Regions from separate parts of the Pedococcus sp. P2_F6 genome, predicted to be linked through region 2. Evidence: predicted binding sites of a transcription regulator. Region 2 holds the regulator's gene; the other holds the start of a gene.
The links. The regulator Rex, encoded in region 2, represses fermentation and respiration genes when NADH is low (regulators of the CRP and FNR family bind a similar motif). The targets are predictions, from matches to a motif close to CTTGTGAANNNNTTCACAAG.
Positions count from the first base shown of each region.

Region 1: a site for Rex is predicted at 3,643-3,662, ahead of rhaI (L-rhamnose isomerase). Genes of this name have one in related genera too.

Region 1 is NZ_JBFUEZ010000001.1:996,938-1,004,711, reverse strand. It holds gene AC1DWP_RS04780 (rhamnulokinase) at 1-136, opposite strand, end outside; gene AC1DWP_RS04775 (bifunctional aldolase/short-chain dehydrogenase) at 140-2,176, opposite strand; gene rhaI (L-rhamnose isomerase) at 2,229-3,395, opposite strand; gene AC1DWP_RS04765 (sugar ABC transporter ATP-binding protein) at 3,678-5,192, shown strand; gene AC1DWP_RS04760 (ABC transporter permease) at 5,189-6,253, shown strand; gene AC1DWP_RS04755 (ABC transporter permease) at 6,250-7,290, shown strand; partial or broken gene rhaS (rhamnose ABC transporter substrate-binding protein) at 7,304-7,774, shown strand, end outside.
Region 2 is NZ_JBFUEZ010000002.1:351,578-359,351, reverse strand. It holds gene AC1DWP_RS07125 (DUF5667 domain-containing protein) at 1-736, opposite strand, end outside; gene AC1DWP_RS07120 (sigma-70 family RNA polymerase sigma factor) at 889-1,596, opposite strand; gene AC1DWP_RS07115 (glutaredoxin family protein) at 1,905-2,171, shown strand; gene AC1DWP_RS07110 (redox-sensing transcriptional repressor Rex) at 2,305-3,021, shown strand; gene AC1DWP_RS07105 (glutamyl-tRNA reductase) at 3,018-4,328, shown strand; gene hemC (hydroxymethylbilane synthase) at 4,325-5,416, shown strand; gene AC1DWP_RS07095 (bifunctional uroporphyrinogen-III C-methyltransferase/uroporphyrinogen-III synthase) at 5,413-7,053, shown strand; gene hemB (porphobilinogen synthase) at 7,063-7,774, shown strand, end outside.

The DNA.
Region 1 (7,774 bases), on a different contig from region 2:
CCTGCATCGCCGCTCCGTTGGCAAAGCGATGCAGGGTGTGCAGTTGGGTCCGGCCGCTGGCCGGGTCGACGACGCCGGCCATGACCCGGCCGCCGGAGGCGCCGATGTCGACGGCGCCGAACACCCTGGCTGCCATGGTCTAGCGCAGGAAGGCGTTGGCGACGCCGGAGTCGACGGGGATGTGCAGGCCGGTGGTGTGGCTGAGCTCGTCGGAAGTCAGGACAGCGGCTGCGTTGGCCACGTGCTCGGGAAGCACCTCGCGGCCGAGCAGGGTGCGCTTGGCGTAGTAGGCGCCCAGCTCCTCCTCCGGGACCCCGTAGACCTCGGCGCGCTTGGCGCCCCACCCGCCCGCGAAGATGCCGCTGCCGCGGACCACCCCGTCGGGGTTGATGCCGTTGACCTTGATGCCGTGCTCGCCGAGCTCTGCGGCTAGGAGCCTCACCTGGTGGGCCTGGTCGGCCTTGACCGCGGAGTAGGCGATGTTGTTGGGGCCGGCGAAGACCGAGTTCTTGGAGGAGATGTAGAGGATGTCGCCACCGAGCTTCTGGGCGATCATCGCGGCGGCGGCGGACTTGGAGGCGAGGAAGCTGCCCTTGGCCATGACGTCGTGCTGCAGGTCCCAGTCTGCCTCGGTGGTCTCGAGCAGCGGTTTGGAGATCGACAGGCCGGCGTTGTTGACGAGCAGGTCGATGCCGCCGAAGGCGAGCAGCGTGGCGTCGACGGCGGCCTGGACGGCATCTGCGTCGGTGACGTTCGCCTGGACGCCCACGGCGACGTCGGTGCCGCCGATCTCGGCCGCGGCTGCCTGCGCCTTGTCGAGGTCGAGGTCGGCGATGACGACGCAGGCTCCTTCGGCGGCGAGCCGGGTCGCGATGGCCTTGCCGATGCCGGACGCCGCCCCTGTGACGAGCGCGATGCGCCCGGCGTGGGAGCGGGGCTTGGGCATGCGCTGGAGCTTGGCTTCCTCCAGCGCCCAGTACTCGATGCGGAACTTCTCGGACTCGTCGATGGGGGAGTAGGTGGAGACCGCCTCGGCGCCGCGCATGACGTTGATGGCGTTGGTGTAGAACTCGCCGGCGACGCGGGCGGTCTGCTTGTCCTTGCCGTAGGAGAACATCCCCACCCCGGGCACGAGGACGATGGCGGGGTCGGCGCCGCGGATCGCGGGGGAGTCGGGGGTGGCGTTGCGGTCGTAGTAGCCCTGGTACTCCTCGCGGTATGCCGTGTGCAGCTCGGCCAGGCGGGTGACGATCTCCTCGGTGGTGGCGCTGGAGGGGAGGTCGACGACCAGGGGCTTGACCTTGGTGCGCAGGAAGTGGTCGGGGCAGGAGGTGCCGAGCTCGGCCAGCGGGGCGAGCTTCTCGCTGGCCAGGAACTCCAGGACGACGTCGGTGTCGCTGAAGTGGCCGACCATCGCCTTGTCCTGGGACGCGACCGCGCGCAGGTGGGGGGCGAGGGCTGCGGCCTTGGCGCGGCGCTCGGACTCCGGGAGGGCGGCATACCCGGGCACCTGGGCGCCGAAGGGCTCGGCCTTGCCGTGCGTGCTGAGGTAGGCCTCGGCGGTCTGGATGATCCACAGCGAGTTGGCTTCGGCCGCTTCGCTCGTGTCGCCCCATGCGGTCACGCCGTGGCCACCGAGGATGGTGCCGACCGCCTGAGGGTTCGCCTTCTTGATCGCGGCGATGTCGAGGCCGAGCTGGAAGCCGGGACGGCGCCAGGGCACCCAGACCACCTTGTCGCCGAAGATCTCCTTGGTGAGCTGCTCCCCGTCCTTGGCCGTCGCGATGGCGATGCCACTGTCGGGGTGGAGGTGGTCCACGTGAGCCGCATCGACCAGACCGTGCATGGCCGTGTCGATCGACGGGGCGGCGCCGCCCTTGCCGTGCAGGCAGTAGTCGAAGGCGGCGACCATCTCGTCCTCGCGGTCGACACCCGGGTAGACGTCGGCGAGGGAACGCATGCGGTCGAGCCGTAGCACGGCCAGGCCGGACTCCTTGAGCGTGCCGAGGTCGCCACCGGAGCCCTTGACCCAGAGCAGCTCGACCTGCTCGCCGGTCACTGGGTCGGTCTCGGTGCCCTTGGCGGAGGTGTTGCCACCCGCGTAGTTGGTGTTCCTCGGGTCGGCGCCCAGGCGGTTGGAGCGGGCGATCAGGTCGGAGACGGCGGGGTTGGTCATCGGGGTCCTTGTGGTTCGGTGGTCGGTCGCGGTGTTGTGGGAGGACGAGAGGTCAGGCGCCCCAGCCGGATTGGGTGCCACCGACGCGGTCGGCGGCGATCCGGTCCTGGTAGCCGGTGCCGGCGTAGGCCTTCATGGGGTCTGCCGGAATTCCCCGGCTGGCCCGCCAGTCGGCGAGGTCGGGTCGGACGTCGGTGTAGAAGGCGTCCATGAGGATGCCGTTGGCCCCGAGTACGTCACCCGCACGCTCCGCCTCGCGCAGCGCGTCGCGGTCGACCAGCAGGGCTCGGGCGGTCATCTCCTGCACGTTGAGGACGGAACGGATCTGGCCGGGGATCTTCTCCTCGACGTTGTGGCACTGGTCGAGCATGAAGGCCACCTCGCTGCCCTCGCCGTACCCGCCACCGCGGACCACCTCGTAGATGATCCGGAAGAGCTGGAACGGGTCGGCAGCGCCGACGATGAGGTCGTCGTCGGCGTAGAACCGCGAGTTGAAGTCGAAGGAACCCAGGCGCCCGAGCCGCAGGAGCTGAGCCACGATGAACTCGATGTTCGTGCCGGGGGCGTGGTGGCCGGTGTCCAGACACACGGTGGCGCGCTCGCCCAGGGCAAGGCAGTGGACGAGCGAGGTGCCCCAGTCCGGCACATCCATGGCGTAGAAGGCCGGCTCGAAGAACTTGTACTCCAAGACCAGCCTCTGGTGCTCGCCGAGCCTGTCGTACACCTGCTGAAGGGAGTCGGCGAGGCGGTCCTGACGGTCGCGCAGGTCGCCTTGGCCCGGGTAGTTCGTCCCGTCGGGGAGCCAGATCTTGAGGTCGCGGCTGCCGGTCGCATCCATGACGTCGATGCACTCCAGTTGGTGGGCGATCGCCTTGGCGCGGATGCGCTCGTCGACGTGGGTGAGGCTGCCGAACTTGTAGTCGTCGTCCTGGAACGTGTTGGAGTTGATCGTGCCCAGCCGCAGGCCCAGGTCGCCGGCGTATCGGCCCAGCTTCTCGTAGTCGTCCACCCGGTCCCACGGGATGTGCAGGGCCACCGACGGCGCCAGTCCGGTGAGGGCGTGCACCTGGGCGGCGTCGGCGAGCTTTTCCTCGATGGTGCGTGGCGTCCCTGGGGTGCTGAAGACCTTGAACCGCGTTCCCGAGTTGCCGAACGCCCACGAGGGCAGCTCGATCGCCTGCTGCGCGAGCTGACCCGCGATGTCGCCGAAGTTGACCATGACGCTCTCCGTTGAATGTCGATCGTTGTAGCGCGAATGAAAGGCCGGAATGAAGCGGTTCAGCCAGACCATAGCGACTTCGTGGGCTACGCACAAGCGCCTGGCGGGTGCTGTTGTCCCGGCTCTGGGGCTGCATCTGTCGCATGAGCGACGCGTAAATAGGGGCGTGGGGCGCCGCGGAGCTGGACTGTTCCTTCTCGAGGGCACAAGACCCTTGACGTCGTGATCGAGTAACGCTACCTTCGGCATATTGAAACCTTTCAAAGAGGAGGGGTGGCCGCCGTGGGCGAACATCGTGAGGACCCGGTCCTCGACCTGCGCGACGTATCGAAGTCCTTCGGGCCGGTCGTTGCGCTGCGTTCAGGGAGCCTTCGGGTGAGCGGTGGGTCGATCCACGCGCTGGTGGGGGAGAACGGGGCGGGCAAGTCGACGCTCGTCAAGGTGGTCGCCGGGGTCCACCGGCGGGACGCGGGCGACTTCCTGCTCGGCGGCGAACCGGTGGACTTCGGTTCCACCGCGGAGTCCAAGGCCGCCGGCGTGGCGGTCATCTACCAGGAGCCGACCCTCTTCCCAGACCTCTCCGTGACCGAGAACATCTTCATGGGACGGCAGCCCGTCGGGCGCGGTCGGCGCATCGACCGCGCGGCCATGTTCCAAGAGGCCAAGGAGCTCTTCGCCGGCCTCGGTGTAGAGATCGACCCACGCCGGCCGGCTCGTGGGCTGTCCATCGCGGACCAGCAGATCATCGAGATCGCCAAGGCGATCTCGGTGGATGCGCGGCTCCTCATCATGGACGAGCCGACGGCGGCGCTGAGCGGGGTCGAGGTCAGGCGTCTCTTCACCGTGGCTCGGCGACTGAGGGACGAGGGTCGCGCACTGGTCTTCATCTCCCACCGCTTCGACGAGGTCTTCGACCTGTGTGACCAGGTCACGGTGATGCGGGACGGCGAGTACATCGGGACGCGTGCGATCTCGGAGACGAGTGTCGACGAGATGGTCTCCCTCATGGTCGGTCGCGAGGTGACCGACCTGTTCCCCAAGACGCCCGCGGTGATCGGCGAGCCCGTGCTGAAGGTTTCGGGACTCAACTCGGCCGGGGTCTTCCACGACGTGACCTTCGAGGTCAGGGCCGGCGAGATCGTCGGCCTCGCGGGCCTGGTCGGCGCGGGACGCAGCGAGATCGCACGGGCCGTTTTCGGCGTCGACGGCTACGACTCTGGGACGGTCACGCTCAACGGCCGTGCGCTCCCGGCCAAGGACCCGCGTTCAGCGATCCGTGCCGGCCTGGCCTTCATCCCCGAGGACCGCCGTCAGCAGGGCCTGGTGACCCAGGCATCCGTGACGCACAACGTGGCCGCCGTCATTCGGCACACGCTGACCAAAGGTGGCCTGCTCACCAGGGCCTTGGAGAACCGCGCGGCCACGCCGTGGGCAGACCGGCTCGAGGTCAAGACCGGTGCCCTCGACATGAACGCGAGCACGATGAGCGGCGGGAACCAGCAGAAGGTCGTCATCGCCAAGTGGCTGGCGACCAAGCCGTCGCTGCTCATCATCGACGAGCCGACCCGCGGTATCGACGTCGGCACCAAGGCCGAGGTCCACCGGCTCCTGTCCGAGCTGGCCGGGGAGGGACTGGCCATCCTCATGATCTCCTCCGAGCTGCCCGAGGTGCTCGGGATGGCCGATCGGGTCCTCGTCGTGTGCGAGGGCCGGATCACGGCCGACATCCCCCGCGAGGACGCGACTCCGGAGAACGTCATGCGCGCCGCCACCCACAGCCTGGAGCTCCAGCGATGAGCGAGACCACGTCGACGACGCAGGACCACGTCCTCGAGGCGCTCGTCCAGCCCAGCCACCTCACTCCGCGCCAGCGCGCGGTCAACACGCTCTTCAGGTCCCGCGAGTTCTCGATCTTCCTCGTGCTGCTGGTCGTCATCGCGGCAGCCACCGCCAAGACCCCCAGCTTCTTGTTCAGCGGCAACGGTTGGCGCGACCTGCTCCTCACCCCCGCCATCCTCCTGCTGCTCGCGGCGGGCCAGGCAGTGGTCATCATCACCCGCAACGTGGACCTGTCCGTCGGCTCCGTCCTCGGACTGACCGCCTACCTGACCGGACGACTGTTCGTGGACAACCCCGGACTCTCGATCGTCGCCGTGGTCGCGGCGGGGGTCGTGGTCGGGTGCCTGCTGGGTCTGGTCAACGGCGTCCTTGTCGGGTTCGGCAAGGTGCCCGCCCTCGTCATCACGCTGGGAACGCTCTACATCTACCGAGGCGTTGTGCTGACGTGGGCCGGGGCAACCCGCATCAACGCGTCCGACATGCCGCCACAGTTCCTCAAGCTCGGGACGCAGCAGATCCTCTCCATCCCTGTGCTCTTCATCGTCGCTGTCCTCGTGGTGGCCGCTGCCGGCTATTACCTGCACACGGCGCGCGGCGGCCGGGAGCTCTACGCGATCGGCTCCGACCCGGATGCGGCCGTCCTCTACGGGCTCAACGTGCGACGTCGGGTCATCGGGGCGTTCGCGGTCAGTGGAGCCCTCGCCGGCCTGGCCGGTGTCGTCTTCGCCGCCCGTTACGGCACCGTCAGCTCGGACGCCGGCACCGGCATCGAGCTGCAAGCCGTGGCCGCCGTCGTCATCGGGGGAGTGGCCATCTTCGGTGGCAGTGGATCGGTCTGGGGCGCGGCCATCGGAGCGCTCCTTCTGGTCACGATCAACCGCGCCCTCCCCATCCTCGGGATCCCCGACTTCTGGCAGAGGGCAGTCGTCGGTGGCCTCATCCTCAGCGCCATCGTGCTGGACCGCGTTCTCGCGGCACGGCGAGCCCGTCTCCTGATCGAAGCGAGGGATGAGTCATGACCCGCACCTACAAGGCCTGGTCCAAGCCGCTGTGGCAACGGATCCTGCTCACCCGCGAGATGGCGATCGTCGCCCTCCTGGTGCTCGTCGTGATGTACGCGTACTCCAACGTCCCCTATTTCGGGTCGAAGCTCACCATGACCTACCTGCTGCTCGACGTGGCACCTCTGCTTCTCATCGCCCTCCCGATGACCCTCGTCATCATCACCGGGGAGATCGACCTCTCCGTCGCCAGCGTCGTGGGGTTGAGCAGCGTCCTCGTCGGAGTCCTCTACCAAGCAGGCGTCCCACTGGCTCTGGCAGCCCTCGTCGCATTGGTGGCCGGCGCCGTGTGTGGAGCAGTCAACGGCTTCCTCGTCGCGTACGTCGGCCTCCCGTCCCTGGCGGTGACGATCGGAACGCTGGCGTTGTACCGGGGACTCGCGGTCGGCCTGCTCGGGACCACCGCCGTCACCGACTTCCCCGCGTCCTCGCGTGACCTCGCCACCGCGGAGATCGGCAGCACCGGCGTCCCGCTCATCATCGTTCCGTTCCTCCTCCTGGCCCTCGGGTTTGTGCTCCTGCTGCACTTCTCGCCCTTCGGCCGAGGGGTCTACGACACCGGACTCAACGAGGAGGCCGCCCGGTTCACCGGGGTGAACGTCCCACGGACGAAGTTCCTCCTGTTCGTGCTCGCCGGAGCCGTGTCGGCGTTCACAGGGGTCTACTACACGTTGCGCTTCGGCAGTGCTCGCGGTGACAACGCCACCGGCCTGGAGCTCCAGGTCATCGCCGCAGTCCTCCTGGGTGGCGTCTCCATCTTCGGAGGGAAGGGCAAGCTGCACGGCGTCATCGCCGGCGTCCTGCTCATCGGCGCACTGTCCAGCGCCCTCCGACTTCAGAACGTGACGGTGAACGTCATCAGCATCATCATCGGCGTGCTTCTCGTGGCCTCGGTGATCTCCACAAGTGTCCTGGCGTGGTTCTCCACCGTCGCTGCCAGGCGAAGCAAGACGGGCCTTGGCCCCAGGACAGCCCAACAGTCGTCAGCCCTCTAGAGAAGGAACCTCCATGAAGAACCGTTCAAGGCAGTTCGCGGCCGTCGTCGCGACGATTGCCACCACAGCGCTGGCGCTCACCGCCTGCGGCAAGGCCGATACCCCCGGAGACGCAGGCACGTCTGGGTCGGCCTCATCCACGAAGCTCAGTGTCACCTTCATCCCCAAGAACCTCGGCAACCCCTACTTCGAGACGAGCGACGCCGGCGGCAAGAAGGCCGTCGAGGAGCTCAAGGGCACCTTCCAAGAGGTGGGGCCGCAGGCCGCGAGTCCGGACGCGCAGGTCCAGTACATCAACACGGCTGCCCAGCAGCACGCCAGCGCCATCGTCATCTCGGCCAACGACCCGAAGGCCATCGGTGACGCCCTCGACCAGGCCAAGAAGGCCGGCACGAAGGTCGTGACCTTCGACTCGGACACCGACCCGCAGTACCGGGACATCTTCGTCAACCAGGCGAACGCTGACGGCATCGCGAAGGTGCAG
Region 2 (7,774 bases):
TGTCGCGCAGCAGGGCCTCGAGCCGCCCGAGCGTCAGCAGCGATGGGGCGGGCACCTCGGCCTTCAGGGCGTCGACCTGAGGGAGGGCCCGCTCCGTGAAGTCGCGCATGGCGAGCAGGGACTGGGGGTTGCCGGTCGCGGCATAGGAGGTGTCGAGCGCCTGCCGCCCCTTGCGCACGGTGTCGATGGCACCCTCGAGCGCGACGTCGACGTCCGTGGGGTCCTCGCGGTCGGCCTCGGCCAGCTGACGGGCATCGGAGATGTGTCCCTGGGCCTGGGACAGGTAGGTCTGGCCGCGGTCGAAGTCGTTGTCGGCGAGCCGGACGGCCACGCCGTCGAGCCAGCCCTTCACGGGGTACAGCGCGTCACCGGGCACCGCGCTGCGGGAGACCGCGCCCACGATGCCGCCGACGAGCAGCGCCGAGGCGGCGGCGCCGGCGACCAGGCGGGGCAGGCCACGACCCACCAGGACCACGACGGGGGTGTTGCGGGAGGCGGCACGACGGGCGGCCGCGGCCTTGGCGGCGACCGGGCTGGGCGCGGGCATCCGTGCGGCCTCGGCCATCAGCCGCTCGCGCAGCGTGGTGACGAAGGCGGTGTCCGGAGCCGGGATGGTCGGGACGAGGTCCACGAGGTGGCGGCTGGTCTCGACGAGCTCGACGAGGTGGGCATCGGTGATCCGCTCGCCTTCGAGGGCGCGCTGGAAACGGTCTGCCGAACGGTTCAGTACTGGCATGTCGGCTTCTCCCTCCCCAGCCCTGCGGTGTCCCCGGTCATGATGTCCCGGTCATGTGGTCGGTGAGCGTGTTGTCACCGAACGTGTGTCGTGCTGAGAACGAGGTGCGATGCCGGAAGTTACGCGTCGCCACGTAGCGAAACCTGCGGGTCTCAGATGTCGACATCGGCGAGCTCCCGGTGCAGGGCGCGCACGGCGCGCAGCTGGAGCTGCTTCACTGCGCCCTCGGACTTGCCGAGGACCTTGGCGGTCTCCGCGAGGGTCAGTCCCTGCAGGAACCGGAGCACCACGCACTCGGCCTGCTCGGGCTTGAGACCCTTGACGGCGGCGAGCAGGCGCTGGTCGCGCAGCCGGTCCAGCACCTCCTGGTCGGGGGCGTCCACGCGACGGTCGGCGTCGAGCATGTCGGCGGTGGTGACCTCCATGCGGAAGCGAGCCGACTTGGCGTTGTCGGTGATCAGGTTCCGCGCGATGGTGATGAACCAGGCCGCGATGTCGCGGCCCTGCCAGGAGAAGGAGTCCATCCGGCGCAGTGCACGCAGGAAGGTCTCCGAGGTGATGTCCTCGGCCAGCTGCTTGCCTCCCACCCGCACGTAGACATAGCGGTAGACGACGTCGACGTAGCGTTCGTAGAGCATCCCGAACGCCTCGGCGTCGCCACGCTGGGCCAGCTCGACCAGCGCGGAGATGCGTTCGAAGTCCTGGGGCGCCTCACCCGGCCCGAAGCCGGCGCGCGCAGCCGAACCGCCGCCTGAACCTTCGTGGCCACCTCCCGACAGGGTGCCGGCCGTGCCGGCCTCGCCGGCGAGGCTCAGCAGCACTCGCAGGGTGCCGAGGAAGTCCGCCGTGGCCGCTCCCATGCCGTGGTCGCCCACCGTGGCGTAACCGAAGGCCGGGCGGCTCGTTGCCCAGAGCGGACCCTGGTCTCCGGCCCAGTGGGCAGCACGAGGGACCGCGAGTCGTCTCGCGGCGCTGCGTGGTGCACGAATCCGGATCGGGGCCTCCTTGATCGGACAGTTTCCCCGATATCTGCCAGATTGTCAGGAGACCTGCGACACATCTCGGTATGCCGCGGTGTCCAGCGAGCCCCGTGGGGCGGGTGAGGCGCCCGCTACCGCGAGCGGCGGCGGGAAGCGGCCGTTGGGCCCACGCGGCATACGCTCGGGGTGTGTCCGCAACCCCCACGCCCGCCGAGGTGCGCATCACCCTGGTCAGCAAACCGGGGTGCCACCTGTGCGATGAGGCGCGGGCCGTCATCGAGCGCGTGGCCGCCGACCTCGGGGTGGGTTGGGTGGAGCTGTCGATCGAGGACGACCCGGCACTCAACGAGCAGTACTGGGAGCAGATCCCCGTCACCTTCGTGGACGGGGGCCAGCACGACTACTGGCGGGTCGACGAGACCCGGCTGAGGAGCGCGCTCACGAGCACGAAGTGACGTGGATCACGCGGGTCCTGAGACGGACGCTTGTGACTTTGTGCATCCGTTCACAAAAGCGTAATCTGGCCGGGCTCCCATCCGCTCCAGCCAGGCGCGGACTGCCCGTGATGAGAAGGAGCCGGAAGAGACTGTGTCTGCCGACCCGAGCGCCCGTCGGGGTATTCCCGACGCCACGGTCGCACGGCTACCCGAGTACCTCCGAGCCCTGACCGGCTTCGCGGAGCGCGGGATCACGTCGGTGTCCTCCGAGGAGCTGGCCTCCGCCGCGGGCGTCCGCAGTGCAAAACTCCGCAAGGACCTGTCCCACCTCGGGTCCTACGGCGTGCGCGGGGTCGGCTACGAGGTCGACCACCTCGCCTACCAGATCTCCCGCGAGCTCGGCCTCACCCAGGACTGGCCGGTCGCCATCATCGGGATGGGAAACCTGGGCCACGCGCTCGCGGCCTACAGCGGCTTCGCCACGCGCGGGTTCCGCGTCGTCGCCCTGCTCGACCAGGACTCCGCCCTGCTGGGGCAGGAGATAGCCGGGATCACCGTGCAGCCGATGGGCGCCCTCGCGTCGCTGGTGGCCGACCAGGGCCTGGCGATCGGCGTCATCGCGACGCCCGCCGCGTCGGCGCAGGACGTGGCGGACCAGCTCGTGGCAGTCGGGGTGCGCTCGATCCTCAACTTCGCCCCGTGCGTGCTCGTCGTGCCCGACGACGTCGACGTCCGCAAGGTCGACCTCTCGACCGAGCTGCAGATCCTCGCCTTCCACGAGCAGCGCAGGGCGCTGGCCGCCGAGGGCGCGCTCGACCAGGTCTCGGCCGGCTCGCTCGACCACGTGGCCCAGGCGGTCAGCCGATGAGCCTGGTCATCCTGGGCCTGTCCCACCACACCGCGCCGCTGCCCCTCCTCGAGGCGATGTCGCTCGACGCCGACCGCCGCCGCGCGCTCTCCGCCGGCCTCACCGGCCGCGAGAACCTCTCCGAGGCGATCGTCGTGTCCACGTGCAACCGCACCGAGGTCTATGCCGAGTCGATGACCTTCCACGGTGCGGTCACCGACATCTCGGACGCGCTCACCGAGGTCACCGGCGTGGGTCGCGACGAGCTGCGCGAGCACCTCTACGTGCACTACGAGGACCGCGCGATCGCGCACGCGTTCACGGTCGCCTGTGGCCTGGACTCGATGGCGGTCGGTGAGGCCCAGATCCTCGGCCAGATGCGCTCTGCCCTGCGCGAGTCGCAGAAGTACGGCCACGCCGGCCCCGCCCTCAACACCCTCTTCCAGCAGGCCCTGCGCGTCGGCAAGCGCGCCCACACCGAGACCGGGATCGACGCCGTGAGCGTCTCCCTCGTCGAGGCCGGCCTGGCCCGCGCGGAACGCGAGCTCGGGTCCCTGGCCGGGCTCAAGGTCCTCGTCGTGGGCGCCGGAGGCATGAGCTCGCTGGCCGCCACGACCGTCTCGCGCCGCGGCGCCGCTGGGCTCACGATCGTCAACCGGACGCTGGCCAAGGCGCTTCGGCTCGCCGAGCGCACCGGCGGCACGGCTCGCCCCCTCGACGACCTGGCGGCTGCCCTGGCCGGCGCCGACGTCGTCATCTCCTGCACCGGGTCGACCGGCGTGGTCGTCGACCTCGCCACCGCCGGCGATGCCCAGGTGGCCCGCGCCGGGCGCCCGCAGGCCTACGTCGACCTCGCCCTTCCCCACGACGTCGCCCCCGAGGTCGCCTCCCTGAGTGGGGTCACCCTCGCCGGGCTGGGTGCGCTGGGGGAGGAGCTCTCCGGAGGCCAGACCCCGCCCCAGGTGCGCGAGGTGGCGGACCTCGTCATCGGTGAGGTCGCGGCATACCTCACCTCGCGGGCGGCGGAGACCGTCGCACCGACCGTGGCGGCGCTGCGGTCGCACGCCGCCGACGTCGTCGCGGGCGAGCTCAACCGGCTCGACCAGCGGCTCCCCGACCTCGACGACGTCGCCCGGGCAGAGGTCCAGCTCGCCGTCCACCGCATCGTCGAGAAGCTGCTGCACACCCCGACGGTCCGCATGAAGGAACGCGCCGTGGGCGGTGAGGGCGCCGACTACGCGCAGGCCCTGCGTGAGCTGTTCGACCTGCGTCCCGGCGAGGCCGTCATCGCGTCCGTGCCCCCGCCAGAGCGTGGAGGTATGCCGTGAGCGCACCTGCCGCCGCACCCCTCGCCCTGCGTCTGGGCACCCGACGCAGCCCCCTGGCCACGACCCAGTCCACCGGGGTGGCCGACCTGCTGCGCGCCCGGGGTCATGCGGTCGAGCTCGTGGAGATCGTCACCGAGGGAGACACGTCGACCGCCTCGCTCGCCTCGATCGGCGGGACCGGGGTGTTCGCGGCCGCCCTTCGCCGCGCCCTGCTCGCGGGTGAGGTCGACCTCGCTGTGCACTCGCTCAAGGACCTGCCGACCACGCCCGAGCCCGGTCTGGTCGTGGCAGCCCTCCCGGTCCGTGAGGACCCGCGCGACGTGCTGGTCTCCTCGGGCGGTCGCACCCTCGGTGAGCTCGGCGAGGGCGCGGTCGTCGGCACCGGCTCGCCGCGGCGCGTGGCCCAGCTCGCGGCCCTCGGGCTCGGGCTGTCGTTCAAGGACATCCGCGGCAACGTCGACACCCGCATCGGGCTGGTCAGGGACGGCGCCCTCGACGCCGTCGTGCTGGCTCGCGCGGGTCTGGCCAGGCTCGGGCGGCTCGATGAGGTCGCCGAGGCGATCGACCCCCTCCAGATGCTGCCCGCCCCCGGCCAGGGTGCACTCGCCGTGGAGTGCCGGGCCGACGACGACATCACCCGCGCCGCGCTGGAGGTCCTCGACGACCCCGACACCCGCGCGTGCGTGACGGCCGAGCGTGCTGTCCTCGCGGCCCTCGAGGCCGGCTGCTCGGCACCGGTCGGAGCGCTGGCCGAGATCGTCGAGGGTGAGGACGGGCTCGAGCTGTCCCTGCGTGCCTTCGTCGGTGCCGTCGACGGGTCGTTCGACCTGCGCCGGTCCCTCGTGGGCGGCGTCGACGACGGCGAGGCCCTCGGCCGCCGGCTCGCCGCCGTGCTGCTCGAGGACGGCGCCGACCTGTTGCAGGGACCCGAGGACCGCCCCCCTGCCCGACCGGTGCCGCCCGGCACGGGTCCCTCGAGCGCCGTCACCGACGGACTGACACCAGACCCAGCCGAGGCGAACGGACCAGCTCCGCTCGCCGCCCCCGACCGCCACCCAGAACACGACAGCACGGAGCGTGCACTGTGAGCCCCACGCGCTCGACCCAGCCCACCACCCACCAGACCCCTCGTCAGAGCCGGGTCCCGGGACGCGTCGCCTTCGTCGGCGCCGGCCCCGGCGACTCCGGACTCATGACCGTGCGGTCCCTGGAGTTCCTCGCCGCAGCCGACGTGGTCGTCATCGACCAGGTGGCTCGTGAGGACGTCGTTGCCCGCTACTGCCGTGCGGACGTCGAGATCATCGACGCCGGCCACGGCGAGCACGGGCAGCCACTGACCCACGCCATGAGGGCCAAGCTCGTCGTCAAGGCCGCCAAGTCCGCCACCGGCGGCTTGGTCGTCCGGCTCATGGACGGCGACCCGGGCACCTTCAACGGCCTCGCGGAGGAAGCCCTCGCCTGCCAGAAGGCCGGCATCGGCTTCGACATCGTCCCCGGGGTCAGCGCGGTCTCGGCCGTCCCGGCCTACGCGGGCATCCCGCTGACGTCGAGCAGCTCGCCGGCCGTGCACGTGATCTCCGCCAACGACCGGCACGTCGACTGGTCGGCCTCGGTGGCCGACTCGGTCACCGTGGTCCTGCTCGGCCAGCCCGAGGACCTCGGTGTCGCGCTGGGCAAGCTGCTGGGGGCGGGTCGGTCAGCCGACAGCCCGGTAGCCCTCACCGAGCGCGGCACGACGATCCGTCAGGCCACCCGCGTCACGACCCTGGGTGAGGTCGCCAAGGTCATGAAGACCCTGGAGTTCCCCGCCCTCGCGGTGGTCGGCACGACCGTGGCTCTCCGCGAGAACCTGTCCTGGTTCGAGACCAAGCCGCTGTTCGGCTGGAACGTCCTGGTGCCCCGCACCAAGGAGCAGTCCGGCTCGACCATCGCCCGGCTCGAGTCCTTCGGTGCGACCGCCGAGGTCGTCCCCACGATCTCGGTCGAGCCGCCGCGCACGCCCCAGCAGATGGAGCGTGCGGTCAAGGGCCTGGTCACCGGTCGCTACGAGTGGATCGGGTTCACCTCGGTCAACGCCGTGAAGGCCGTGCGGGAGAAGTTCGAGGAGTTCGGGCTCGACGCACGGGCCTTCGCCGGGCTCAAGATCGCTGCGGTCGGTGGCGTGACCGCCGCGGCGCTGCGCGAGTGGGGCATCGTGCCCGACCTCGTGCCGTCCGGCGAGATGTCCGCCAACGGGCTGCTCGAGGAGTGGCCGCCGTTCGACGAGGTGCTCGACCCCATCAACCGGGTCTTCCTCCCGCGCGCCGACATCGCCACCGACACCCTCGTCGCAGGCCTCCAGGAGATGGGCTGGGAGGTGGACGACGTCACGGCATACCGCACGGTGCGCGCCGCTCCGCCGGCCGCCCACATCCGTGAGGCCATCAAGGGCGGGCAGTTCGACGCAGCGGTGTTCACGTCGTCCTCGACGGTGCGCAACCTGGTCGGCATCGCCGGCAAGCCGCACCCGTCAACGGTCATCGCGTGCATCGGTCCGGCCACGGCCAAGACGGCCGAGGAGCACGGCTTGCGGGTCGACGTCCTCGCGCCCGAGGCGTCGTCCGACTCGCTCGTCGACGCGCTGGCCGACTACGGCCTGGGGCTGGCAACCGCTGCCGCGGAGGCGGGCGAGCCCGTGGTGCGTCCCAGCGCCAAGAAGTCGGCGTCACGCCGCCGGGCGAAGTAGCCGTCCCGCATGACTGACCACTCGCAGCCGGTGGGGCCGGTGATCCGGCCCCGTCGGCTGCGGCAGTCGGTGGCCATGCGCCGGCTCGTCGCCGAGACGAGGCTGGACCCGGCCGAGCTGGTGCTGCCCGTGTTCGTGCGCGAGGGCATCGACGAGCCGCAGCCGATCTCGGCGATGCCGGGCGTCGTCCAGCACACGCTGGACTCGCTGGTGGTCGCCGCACGTGAGGCGGCGGACGCGGGGCTGGGCGGGCTCATGCTCTTCGGCGTGCCGACGGCCAAGGACGCCGTGGGTTCCGGCGCCGACGACCCGGACGGCATCCTCAACGTGGCGCTCCGAGCCGTCGCCGACGCCGTCGGTGACCGGCTCGTCGTGATGGCCGACCTGTGCCTCGACGAGTTCACCGACCACGGCCACTGCGGGGTCCTGTCCGAGGACGGACGGGTCGACAACGACGCCACGCTCGAGCGGTATGCCGCGATGGGCCTCGCGCAGGCCCGCGCCGGCGCCCACGTGCTCGGGCTCTCGGGGATGATGGACGGCCAGGTCGCCCACGTCCGTGCGGCGCTCGATGCCGAGGGCTACACCGACACCGTTCTCCTGGCGTATGCCGTGAAGTACACCTCGGCTCTGTACGGCCCGTTCCGCGAGGCCGTGCAGTCCTCGCTCGAGGGTGACCGGGCGACCTACCAGCAGGACCCGGCCAACGCGACCGAGGCCC